One region of the Halomonas sp. CnH100-B genome, then DNA from elsewhere that is predicted to be linked to it. Evidence: predicted binding sites of a transcription regulator. Region 1 holds the regulator's gene; each other region holds the start of a gene.
What was found. Region 1 encodes FNR, which switches genes on or off when oxygen is low (the NO sensors DNR and NnrR bind a similar motif). Its sites were predicted from a motif close to TTGATNTANATCAA; they were not measured.
Positions count from the first base shown of each region.

Region 2: ccoM (cytochrome c oxidase subunit CcoM) is a predicted target of FNR. The motif match lies at 1,648-1,661, and genes of this name have one in related genera.
Region 3: NH398_RS13625 (OmpW family outer membrane protein) is a predicted target of FNR. The motif match lies at 1,691-1,704, and genes of this name have one in related genera.

Region 1 is NZ_JAMXRX010000003.1:142,497-146,668, reverse strand. Features, by position in the region: gene hemN (oxygen-independent coproporphyrinogen III oxidase) at 1-1,130, shown strand, start outside; gene fnr (fumarate/nitrate reduction transcriptional regulator Fnr) at 1,188-1,937, shown strand; gene ttcA (tRNA 2-thiocytidine(32) synthetase TtcA) at 1,927-2,835, opposite strand; gene NH398_RS07385 (DNA polymerase III subunit epsilon) at 2,911-3,561, opposite strand; gene NH398_RS07380 (putative nucleotidyltransferase substrate binding domain-containing protein) at 3,567-4,172, opposite strand, start outside.
Region 2 is NZ_JAMXRX010000001.1:453,114-457,285, reverse strand. Features, by position in the region: gene NH398_RS01990 (GGDEF domain-containing protein) at 1-658, opposite strand, end outside; gene NH398_RS01985 (hypothetical protein) at 658-1,074, opposite strand; gene ccoM (cytochrome c oxidase subunit CcoM) at 1,463-1,588, opposite strand; gene NH398_RS01980 (peptidylprolyl isomerase) at 1,724-2,242, opposite strand; gene NH398_RS01975 (MFS transporter) at 2,375-3,745, shown strand; gene NH398_RS01970 (SEC-C domain-containing protein) at 3,761-4,172, opposite strand, start outside.
Region 3 is NZ_JAMXRX010000005.1:294,902-299,073, reverse strand. Features, by position in the region: gene NH398_RS13635 (DUF3549 family protein) at 1-291, opposite strand, end outside; gene NH398_RS13630 (YqcC family protein) at 577-909, shown strand; gene NH398_RS13625 (OmpW family outer membrane protein) at 981-1,607, opposite strand; gene putP (sodium/proline symporter PutP) at 1,811-3,310, opposite strand; gene putA (bifunctional proline dehydrogenase/L-glutamate gamma-semialdehyde dehydrogenase PutA) at 3,656-4,172, opposite strand, start outside.

The sequences.
Region 1 (4,172 bases):
CCTACTTATCACGGTTGGATCGCGAGATGGTGCTCACTGCGCGCCATTTGGATACAAAGCGTCCGGTGCAGCAGCTGCACTGGGGCGGCGGCACGCCAACGTTTCTCACTCTGGCTCAGATGAGCGATTTGATCGACCGCTTAGACGCACGCTTTGGCCTCTCCAATGCGCCGGACCGTGATTACGCCATCGAAATCGACCCACGTGAGGCGGATGTCTTTACCCTGCGCCATTTGCAGTCGCTGGGCTTCAACCGCTTGAGCTTGGGCGTACAAGACCTCGATCCACAGGTACAAGCGGCGATCAATCGCGTTCAGCCCCGGGTGCTCACCGAAACGCTAATGGATGAAGCCCATCGGCTCGGCTTTCGCTCGCTCAACCTCGATTTGATTTATGGCCTGCCCTTACAAACCGAGAAGAGTTTCGCGGACACGCTGCGCCAAGTGATCGAGCTAGGTCCCGCACGGCTGTCGGTGTTTAACTATGCGCATCTGCCGACCCGCTTTGCGCCCCAACGACGCATCAAGGACGCCGACCTGCCCAGCGCCGATGAGAAGCTGGCCATGCTGCATACCACCATTGCGATGCTGACCCAGGCGGGCTATGTGCATATCGGCATGGACCATTTCGCGCGCCCCGACGACAGCTTGGCCAAGGCGCAGCGCAACGGCACCCTGCAGCGCAACTTTCAAGGCTATTCCAGCCACGCCGAGTGCGACTTGATTGGTTTGGGGGTATCGGCCATTTCTCGGATCAACGATAGCTACGCGCAAAACCCTACCCGGCTCGCTGACTATGAAGCGGCCTTAGATGAAGGTAGGCTGGCGACCGTGAAAGGGTTACGTTTAAATAAGGATGACCTAATGCGAAGAGAGGTCATCGAGCGGCTCATGTGCGATATGGCCATTGACCTCGACACTGTCGGCCAGCGCTGGCAGGTCGATGCCGCAGATTACTTTGCCAACGCCCTTGAGCGGTTGGAAATCGCCGAACGGGATGGCCTGTTAACGCGTCAGGGGCTTCGGCTCACCGCCACCCCGGTGGGGCGGCTACTCATTCGACACCTGGCCATGGCCTTCGACACCCACTTACAACGCCAGGATGGCCAGCGCTACTCGAAGATCGTGTGAGCGCCTTGAGCCACCTGCCCCCTGTACCCATGATGGCGAATAAGAAGGGAGACCCCCATGTCATATCCTGCCAGCCAACGACGTTCACTGCTGCAAGAAGCGCGCTGCCAAACCTGTAGTTTAAGCTCGCTGTGCTTACCGCTTGCCCTGGAGCTTGAGGATATGAGCCAGTTCGATGCCATCATTCGCCGTCGCTCGCCGCTGAAGAAGGGCGAACCGCTGTTTCGTCAGGGCGACGCGTTCACCAGCGTTTATGCCGTGCGCTCTGGCAGTTTGAAACAGGTGACCAGCGAAGGGAACGGTAACGATCAGCTCACCAACTTCTTTCTGCCCAGCGAGCTGGTCGGCTTGGACGGTATCGACGAAGAGCACTACCCCGGCACCGTGATTGCCCTGGAGACTACCACGGTGTGCGAAATTCCGTTTGACCGCCTGGACACCCTCTCAGAAGAGATACCTGAGCTGCGCGGCCAACTTTACCGCAGTATGAGTAAGGAGCTGCGCGATGACCGACGGATGATGCGCTTACTATCGCGCAAAACCGCCGACCAGCGGCTGGCCAGCTTTTTAATTACCCTCTCTGACCGCTTCCGTCGCCGGGGTTACTCCCCCTACAGCTTTCGGCTGTCGATGTCGCGGGCCGATATGGGCAACTACCTGGGTCTGGCGGTGGAAACGGTCAGCCGTATTCTCAGCCGCTTTCAGCAGCAGGAGGTGGTGGCCGTTTCGGGTCGCGAGGTAAATATTTTGGACATGCAGCGCCTCATCACCCTGGCAGAAGAGGAGGCGCAGACGATTACACGTTAAACGCCTGAATGCGGCTCTCCATCAGCGCCGCCTGCTTCGCTTCCAGACCGGCAAAGTCGAATAGCTCGCGGTCGGCAAGCTGGGAAGGGGCGACGTTGGTGACGGCTTTGAACATGCTCTCCAAACGGCCAGGGTGCTTCTTGTCCCACTCTGCCAACATCTCTTTGACGATCTGGCGCTGCATGTTGGGCTGTGAACCGCACAGGTTGCAGGGAATGATCGGAAACGCCATCAGCCGTGAAAACTCTGCAATGTCCGCCTCTTTGCAGTACGCCAGCGGGCGAATCACGATATTTTTCCCGTCATCAGAGAGCAGTTTCGGCGGCATGGCCTTCAGCGTACCGCCGAAGAACATATTCAGGAACAGCGTTTCCAGAATGTCTTCCCGGTGGTGGCCCAGGGCAATCTTGTTGGCGCCAATCTCGTCGGCAAACCCATACAGCGAGCCACGGCGCAGACGTGAACAGAGCGCGCAGGTGGTCTTTCCTTCCGGCGTTTTCTCCTTCACGACCGAATATGTATCACGTTCGAGAATGTGGTACTCCACCCCCAGCTTGTCTAAGTACTGGGGCAACACGTGCTCCGGGAAACCAGGCTGTTTTTGGTCCATATTGACCGCCACGAGCGAGAAATTGACCGGCGCGTTGCGCTGAAGATTGCGCAAGATCTCCAACATCGTGTAGCTGTCTTTGCCACCGGAGAGACACACCATGACCCGGTCGCCCTCTTCGATCATGTTGTAATCGATGATGGCATTTCCCACTTCGCGCCGCAGGCGTTTTTGCAACTTGTTGAATTCACGCTTCTGCTTGGCATCCTGCAGCTCATGCTGCTGGGCAAGGGACTCGTCAGACGCGCTGTCTGACGCAGTAGGGTCAAAGTAGTCAGGTTGTAACATGATCGTCGCACTGCCGATGGGTGAAGGAGCAGCGCGTATTCTAACAACACTCCGAAGCTCTACCCAATACAAACCCTAGGCCGTCAGGGCGATCTCACGCTGTAAACGCAGGTAGAGGAGCGCGCTGGCGGTGGCTTCACTGACCACGCTGGGCCAGATCAATGGCGGTAGCTGCCAGCGAGCCAACGCTACGCCAAGCGGGTCGAGGGTATCGATGTGTGGATGCAGCCGCCGCAGCTGTCGCCCATGCAACTTGGCAACGTCCACCTGGGCGTTGGGGAGACCAAACCCCAATACGCTTTTGAACAGCCCGTTCAAAGGTTCGAGGGTGTGCTCCAACTGCCAGCCGACCAGCGGCCGGTTGCCGATGAAGTCGGCCAACTCCGTCAGGCACTCGGCATCTGGCGTGCGCGGCGCGTCGGTGGCGTGTAGCTGGTGATGGCGTCGCAGGGTAGCAGGGACTAGCGCGGGCGATACCGACAACGTGGCCCACCACATACGACTGGTGTGCACACGGCGCGGGTTCAGTACCACCGCCGCTACGCTGATCACCGCTGGCTGACCCTCGCTCACCTGGCAGGCCATGGCCACGGACTCTTCCCCCATGTAGGGCTGAAATAGCCAGGCATACGGCGAATCGGCCCAGCGGCGACGGTCGCTTTCTCGCTGAAGCAGCGTTCTCAGCGAGCCGCTGAGCAGCGTCATGTGTCGGTCTAACAGGCGCATTCCGCTCACGAGTACTCCAAATGATAGCGGTGGGAAAGACGCTGCTTGAAGTCTTTCACGATGTGCAGGGCTTCGCGCAACAGGTCTCGTTCCAGTGAAGAAAGCTCTTGTACCACGACCCGATTGGTACGCTTGGCGTGGGTGCCCTCCATGTCCTGGAGCTGCTGGCGAAGACGCAACTCGGTGAATAGCGCCAGGGCTTCGCCGAGATCATCGGCAAACCGTCGATCCAACCGCCCATCGATGGCCAGGGCCTCCAGGCGATCCAGGGTCGACGTGGCCTTGATGCGCCGCTCAAGCGCCATGGTGCGCACGCCGTGCACGATAGGGAAGATGCCGCCTTTTTTGATATCGATACCGTGTTGGGGCTTCTTCAGCGAGCCAAATAGCGTCAGCGGCGTCGAGAAGCGCAGCGCTGCCCGAGCAAAGTAAGAGAGCAGCAGCTCATCGTGGGAGCAGCGCTCGAACAGCGCCTCACGTATTTGATCCAGTAGCGCGGGGTTACCTGCCACGCCGTGGGAGTCGAGCAGAATCGCCAGTTTCATCAAGCTGTCACCGTCCCGGGCGCTCACCCATTTGGCGATACGGCTCTTCCACTGCGAGACGGTGCC
Region 2 (4,172 bases), on a different contig from region 1:
CGCGCATGGCCCTGGCCATCCAGGCAAATTTTTCTGCGTTCGCTCGCTCGGTGCGTTTGAGCTGACGTTGGTGCATGACCCAGAACAGCAGGCCAAGGGCAAAAATCAGCACACTGGAGTAGGTCATTACTTGGTTGTGACGGCGAGTGCTGGATGAAAAGTCGTTGATGGCCATACCACGACGGTCGAGCTGATTCATTTCGATACTGGTCAAGCACTGCACCGGTACGAACAGCGCGTGGGCGGCGTCGAAGGGGTCGATTTGCTCGGTGTCGAGCAGGTCGGCGATGTCATCCATGAGCGCTAGACTGGGGGCGGTGCAGGCGTACTTCTGCCGATAGATATCTACGTCGAAGAGCCCATAGGCTAATTCCAACGAGTGGCGGGCATTGCCAACCTCCAACGGCGACGTCGCGACGAGCAGCTCCTCTTGGGCACGCTGCACGTACCCCCGAGCCCGGGTGGCCAACTGCTGCCCCGTCAGGCTGCCGGTCTGGCTAAAGTACGCCTGGATTTCCGGATAGACCCAGCGTGCCTCGTAAACGATCAGCACCATCAGCCCCACGAAGCTCATCAAGCTCAGCGAGAGCCAGGTAAACAGCCTGCCCGATCCCCAGCGAACCGGCGGCTCGGGCGGCTTCTCAGGCTCGGTAGACATCACCACTGCGCCTCGATGCTACGAATCATCCAAATCCAGTCGTTGAAGTCGCGCAAGTTCTCGACATCGCGCCCCGTGTATTCACGCTCGACCAATCGAATCGGCCCCCGCGAGCGCAGGGTCAGCGGCTCACCCTCCTCGATGGTCACCAAATACCAGGTCGGGTCATCCCAGCCCCCCAGGCTTACCTCGTAATCGTCCCAGGCGGTGAAGTGCAGCGTGGGCGGCACCTCGCCAAAATGCTCGATCAAAAAGTCACGAAAGGAGACCCCGCGCATCTCCACGTCGCGGCCTTGAAAGGGGTCGAAAACGGTAAAGCTCGTATCGGCGCGATCGCGCAGATCCCCCAGCGCTACTTTTTGTGTGGAATCACCATTGATCAGGCTAAGCGCCTGGGCACTGGCGCTGAGTGGCACGCCGACAAGCAGTAAAACGACGAGCCCCCTAGCTGCTTTTGAGAGCGCCCCACTGCAACGTAAGGACAAACGAGACAGAACAGCCTTCATCGCGGTCAGCTTCCTAGTTTGGTTTAGTGCACGATAGTGGTCGAGGCACTTTACCAGAGCATGACCGCCAATGCTTTTCAACGCCAATTAACACTCACGCTTCCGTCTTATTTCTCCTCAACCGCCTCTTACCTCTCCTCCTCCATGGCATGACGCGGTATAAACACGAGGCATAAAAAAGCCGGCCCATTGGGCCGGCAACAGGAAGCTTACACCTTGGCGTAAGCCCCCTCCCCTGACGACTGTCACAGCCGATTGGCTAGAGCCGCGTCGCGCTCGCGCTAAGGCATCGTCGGCGTCACGACTTTTTACGTTCGCCTTTGCGCAAATGATCGCGAATCACGAAACCTACCCAACCCACCATAAAAGCGATCACTAAAGCGACAGTGGCCAAGCCGAAAATAACAGCCTCGTCCCAGTACATGATGTTCCCCTCTCGCCGTGATGTATGGGGCCATCGTACTGCGTCCAGAAAAGAGGAAACTGACCTGGATCAAGCTTTACCAATGACCACCATGGCGGCGATCGCGAACTTGATGCAGGTCAGTTTTTTGGGGGCTTAAAGAACTTTGCGGTCTTCTACGCTACGATGCTCGGTGCCTGGGGGCAGCGGGTGGCCTTTGGCAAGCTCGGCACGGGTCGCTTCACGAACGTCCAAAATCGTCACCTGATAGCGCAGCGTGTGGCCTGCCAACGGATGGTTGGTGTCCACGGTGACGTTATCGCCGTCGATGGCGAGCACCGTGACGATCTGCGGGCCAGCCTCACCCTCGGTCTGAAACCGGCTGCCGGGTTCGATCGCCGCACCGCCAAACGAGGCGCGGCTCACCTCTTGCACCAGGTCTTCGTTACGCACGCCATACGCGTCGGCGGGTGCCAGCGTAACGCGCAGCTCGTCGCCTGCCGTTTTACCGGCTAAATCACGCTCCAGGCCCGGCAGAATGTTGTCGTGGCCGTGCAGATACTCCAAAGGTTGTTGACGCGCCTGGGAGTCATCCAACACGCGGGTGCTGCCATCGCTGAGCACATCGCTAAGCACGTAGTGCAAGGTCACTACCTGATGGGCGGTAATCGACATGGAAAACTCCTCTCCGGTAAGCTGTCGGCTTTGTCATGGAACGCTGACCATGAACCCTAGACACAGTCTAACATCGTCGGGTTTTTCAGCGGGCCACGTCACCGATGTTTTCTTTTGGGAGTACGTCCTTACATGCCCACCCCGACTCCCCAGCGCAGTTGGCTGGCGGCGCTTGGTATTTACTGCAAAGCGCCAGTGATCACCATGCTGTTTTTAGGCTTTTCCGCTGGCCTGCCCTTTTTACTGGTGTTTTCCACGCTCTCTGCCTGGCTGCGTAGCGATGGCGTCGACGTTGCCGCTATCGGCTTTTTTGCCTGGATCGGGATGCTCTACTCGATCAAATTCTTCTGGGCACCTGTCGTGGACCGGCTTGCTCTACCGCTACTGACGCGGGCGTTTGGGCAACGACGAGGCTGGATGCTGCTGGCCCAAGGCATGATTGCCGCTGGCCTCATTGGCTTAGCGGGCGTCGACCCCGTGGGTAATTTGGGCTGGGTGGCCGCCTTTGCGCTGCTGGTGGCGTTTGGCTCCGCGACGCAGGATATTGCGATAGACGCTTACCGTATCGAATCCGCCAATGACGATGTCCAGGCGGCCATGGCCTCCACCTATATCATCGGCTATCGCGGCGGGCTGCTGGCGGCGGGTGCCGGTGCGCTGTATGTGGCTTCGGCGGTGTCGTGGCACGCCGCCTACCTCACCATGGCGGCTCTGGTCGGCATTGGCGTGCTCACCGTCTTGATTCGACCGGAGCCCCAACGCGCTTCGCTGACCGTGCAGCTCATCCACGAGCCCAAAGTGCGCGCCTTCATCCGCGCCAGCCGGGGCCAGCCGAAACCGCTGCGGCGTATGGGCGCCTGGGTGATTGGCGCCATCGTGTGCCCGTTTACCGACTTCTTTCGTCGCTTTGGCGTGAAGGCGATGGGCATTTTGCTATTCATTGCCGTGTTTCGCATCAGCGACTTGGCCATGGCCTCCATGGCCAACCCGCTGTATATCGACTTGGGCTTTTCACTGGCGACCATTGCCAACGTCACCAATATATTTGGGATTGCCATGAGCATTGCCGGGGGGATTCTTGGCGGTCTACTGGTGGCCCGTTATGGCATTGGCCCACTGCTGATTTTTGGCGCAGGACTGGTGATGGTCACCAACCTGTTGTTTGCGGTGCTTGCGCTGATTGGCAATCAGGTGCCGATGCTGGTGGTGACGATCATCGGTGATAACCTCGCTAACGGCCTCGCCAGCGCGGTATTCATCGCGTTTTTGTCGAGCTTGACCTCGCGCGCGTATACCGCCACGCAGTACGCGCTGTTTTCGTCACTGATGACGCTGCCAGGGAAATTCCTCAGCGGGTTTGGTGGCATCGTCGTGAGTGCTCAGGGCTATGCCACGTTCTTCGTTGTGGCCACGCTGCTCGGCCTACCCGCCATTGTGCTGGCGATCTGGATCAGCCGCGACAAGCAGCTCGTACCTGCCCCGGTGAACGGGGCAGGCCAATAAGACCGTCAGGGAGGCTCAGCGATGGTTGGCTAGCCACTCCAGCGCCCCAGGAGTCGTGCGCCACTGGTCACGCATCAGCGTGCGGTACTGCCATGCTTCGGCCCGGGAGCCAGGGTCGACCTGCCCATCGGCGTGGGGCATGGAAGGTCTGGGGTTCTCGGCGCAGATCAGCTCCAGCGCATGGCGGTTGTGTGCCATGACATCTTGAATGGCGATTTCCGCCGCTGCCTGCTGGCCTAACCGATAGAGCGCCAGCGTGCGCCCCATTAGAAGCCCTAGCACCAATGAACCATCGTCTTTCTGGGGCTCTTCGGTCAGTGCCAGTGCCTCTTCGTTACGGTGGTCGCGCAGCAACTGGTCCAGCACCAGTTCCCTCAGGCCTAGGCTGTCTTCCTGATCGATCGCCAGCAGCTCTTCGGCCAGCTCG
Region 3 (4,172 bases), on a different contig from region 1:
GGTTTCCAACAGACGATTGATAAACCCGTCACGCTGGGCAGGCGAGAGCATGCCTTGCTCATCCAACGGCAGTGCCAAGAACCAAATGGCAGGCTCTTCCATGGCCCCCAAACGGAAGACGATGGCGAGCCGTGCCTGACCCTGCCAAGGCTCGGGCCATGCGTACTCGGCGTTCTCGAAAGCGCGCAATACGTCTCGTGGACACGCCGTAACCCGGCGCCCCATATGGTAAAGCGATACCTCCGCACCGCTGCGCGTAAAAAACTCATCAAGGGTGTGAATTGGCTGCATGACATCCTTCCGCTTTTCAAGCCTGCACTCTACCTTGCTGGTTTGCCACTGTCAGCCGCAACCGTTGATTAATCCGTGCTTTATTGTCTAAGTGGTTAAAAATTGAACAACTTTGCGTAAGCCGCGTGAGAGTAGCGGTGGCGACACCTTTCCATAGTTTATCCACAGCCTCTTGCAGGTTTTCTGTGAATCTGTGAATAACGCCTTAGAGAGAGGCTCGCGAGTGGCAACTTACCCACAGAGTTGGGATAATGGGCGTCAACATTGACCAACCCCAAGGTGTTTATGAGCGTCCATCAACAGCTTCAAACCGCGCTTCTCGAGCTTGAAGCCGCCATGAAGGCCGCGAATTTGTGGCGCACCCCCACGCCCGATGCGTCGGCATTTGCCAGCCAGCAGCCTTTCTGTATCGATACCATGTCGCTGCCTCAGTGGGTGCGCTATGTGTTCATTGCGCGTTTGAACGCGTTAATCGATGCCAAAGCCGCCATGCCTGCCAAGTGCGATGTCGCTCCGGCGGTGGCGGCTTACATGATGCAGGAGAAAGCGCGTGCCAGCGATCAGGTGCTGGTCGTCAAGGCGGTGGAGCGGGTCGACCAAATCGTCACCGAGAACTAAGTGCGACGTGCCGTCAACGACAATGCCCAGGGCGAACGCCCTGGGCATTTTTTTGCCACGACTGCGTGGACTCAGAAGCGGTAGCTCAATCCCGCCATGACCACCATGGGATCGATGGCCACAGTGCCTGCAGCAGCCCCATTGATTTTGGCGTCGGTGTCGATGTCCAGGTACCACGCCGCAGCGTTCAGTGCCCAGTGTTCGTCGATCAGTAGGTCGACCCCCACTTGGGCGGCGGCGCCCCAGGCGTCGTCCAGCTCGAGTTCGCCAATGGCTAGGCGCTCATCGGAAAAACGCGTGTAGTTGATGCCCGCGCCGACGTAGGGTTGCACCGGCGACTCGCTACCGCCCAACGGATAATATTGTAGGGTCAAGGTGGGCGGCAGGTGTTTGGTGGAGGCGAGATGGTCGCCGTTGAGGGCAATGTCGTGCTCGAAGGGAAGCGCGGCCAGTAACTCGACACCTACCTTATCGTGGAAGCGGTAGCCTAGTGTAAACGCAGGGCCGGTTTTGTCTTGAACATCGACCGCGAAAGCCCCACCGGCCAGCGAGCCGTTGTCGCTCTTGGGCGCCACCTTGGCGACCCCCACGCGGGTGAAAATATCGCCCGCCCCATAGGCGAACGCCTGGGAACTGGCGGCTAAGGTAGCGGCGGCAAGTCCGGCGGTGAATAGAGTAGGCAGTGATAAAAGGCGCATAGCGTGGCTCCTGGACGATCGTGTGAGTATGGTGGGTTGCGTTAACCCTGGAGCCAGTGTATCGAGCCAGTGCGAGGGCGTTATTGACCTGGGGCAAAGGGGGAGGGAGTTGGGGAGTTCGTAGGGAGTGCTGGCGTGAGAACGCTGCCCATAAAAAAGCTCAGCGGGTTTCCCCGCTGAGCCTGCTGCATCAAACCGACGTATTACGCGTCTTGACGGTCGATGTGCTTGTATTCGCCAGCATCCGCCGTCACGCTGCTCACCACCAGAATGGCGATGAACGAGGCGATGAAGCCAGGAATGATTTCATAGATGCCCGGTCCTCCCATGAAGGAGCCGTTCCAGCCCAGGGCAATCCACAGCATGACGGTCACGGCACCTACGATCATACCGGCAACGGCGCCCGCACCGTTGGTGCGTGACCACATCAGCGACAGGATGATCAGCGGGCCGAAAGCCGCACCGAAGCCTGCCCAGGCGTTACTCACCAGACCCAGTACCTGAGAGTTTTCGTCCGAAGCAATGATCGCGGCGACGATACCCACCAGCACGACGCAGATACGGCCCACGGCGACGCACTGCTGCTCCGAGGCTTTCTTATGCAGGAACAGGCGGTAGAAGTCTTCGGTCAACGAGGAAGAGGACACCAGCAGCTGACTGGAAATGGTGCTCATGATGGCTGCCAGCAGCGCAGCATAGAGGAAGCCAGTGATCAGCGGGTGGAACAGCAGGTTGGCCAGCACGATGAAGATGGTTTCCGGATCCTGAACGTCCAAGCCGTTACGAATGGCATAAGCGCGACCAAAGATACCCAGAGACACGGCACCAATCAGCGAGATGAGCATCCACGCCATACCGATGTTACGGGCCGTTGGTACGTCTTTCTGCGAACGGATCGCCATGAAGCGCACGATGATGTGCGGCTGACCAAAGTAGCCTAAGCCCCAGGTGACCGCTGAGAGCCAACCAATGAACGTGAGACCTTCGGACCATGACAGCAGCGTGGGATCGACTTCATTGAGCGTCTGAGACGCCTGCGAGAAGCCGCCGCCGCCTTCACCGAACAGTACGACGGCAGGCATGATGATCAGCGCCAGCATCATGATGCAGCCCTGAACGAAGTCCGTCATGCTCACGGCGAGGAAGCCGCCTACGACGGTGTAGATCAGTACCACGCCCAGGGTGATGATCACGCCCATGGCGTAGTTGCTCATGTCACCGAAGTTGTAAACGCCGGTGAAAGCGCTTTCGAACAGTTTGCCACCCGCGACGAGGCCTGACGCGGTGTAGACGGCAAAGAAGACCACGATGACGACGGCCGATACCGTGCGTAGCGACAGCGCGCGGGTCGGGAAGCGGTTGGCCAAAAAGGCCGGGATGGTAATGGCATTGCCGTAGTGAATGGTTTGTTCACGCAGGCGCGGCGCTACCAGCAGCCAGTTGAAGAACGCACCCACCAGAAGGCCGATGCCGATCCAGGCAGAGCCCAGGCCAGAAACGAACATGGCACCGGGTAGCCCCAACAGCAGCCAGCCGCTCATGTCCGACGCGCCCGCTGAGAGGGCCGCTACCTGTGGACTGAGGGTACGCCCCCCCAGCATGTAGTCTTCAGAGGAAGACGTGGCCTTGCGCATTGCATAAACGCCAATGGCGATCATCAGCGCGAAGTAACCGAATAAGCTAATCCATACACCTGTAGCCATGAAACTTCTCCAATGTGTGAGGACGACGCTACGCTACGTACAAAAGCATCGGCGGGTGCTGACCCTTTTGTACACGGCGAGCATCGACAGGGGCTGCGTTGGCCGAATCGTCACGGCCATGACACAGCCTTGTTGTTGTTAACCCTGAGTCGTGATGTCACTACCAGCCGTCGCGCCTTCGCGCGACGAAGCATGAGAGAGTTGATGGGTACGCGTGTGTGCAAAGTTCCCCGTGCCCGGTGGGCGGCCTAGACAGGCCGCCCGTGCCAGGGCCATTGCTCTATTATTGTCAACCATGAGACGGTTCCTTTTCAGGAGTTCAGGTTAGTTGTATTGATGAGCCGTTTACTCATCCCCTAGCGCCAGAAGCGACGCGTTGCCACCTAGGGCGGCGGTGTTGTTAGTAATCGTTTTCTCGGTCACGAAGCGCTGCAGGTAGTGCGGTCCGCCCGCTTTCGGGCCGGTGCCGGACAGCCCTTGGCCACCGAACGGCTGAACGCCAACAACAGCCCCGATGATATTACGGTTGATATACACATTGCCTACTCGAATTTTCTGCGCTATTTCAGCGGCAAAGGATTCGTTACGGCTATGCACCCCAAACGTCAGGCCATACCCCCGGCCGTTGATGTCATTGATGACCTTATCAAGCTCGCGTGCTTTGAAGCGCACGATATGCAGCACCGGGCCAAACTGCTCGCGCGTCAGGGCGTCGATGCTGTCGATGGTAAAGGCCACTGGCGGTACGAAAGTGCCGTGTTGGGTATGCTCCGCGGTCATCGGCGTTTCAGCGACCAAGCGGTTTTCGCTTTTGAGCTTTTCGATGTGCGCCATCAATCCGTTGCGCGCGTCTTCATCGATG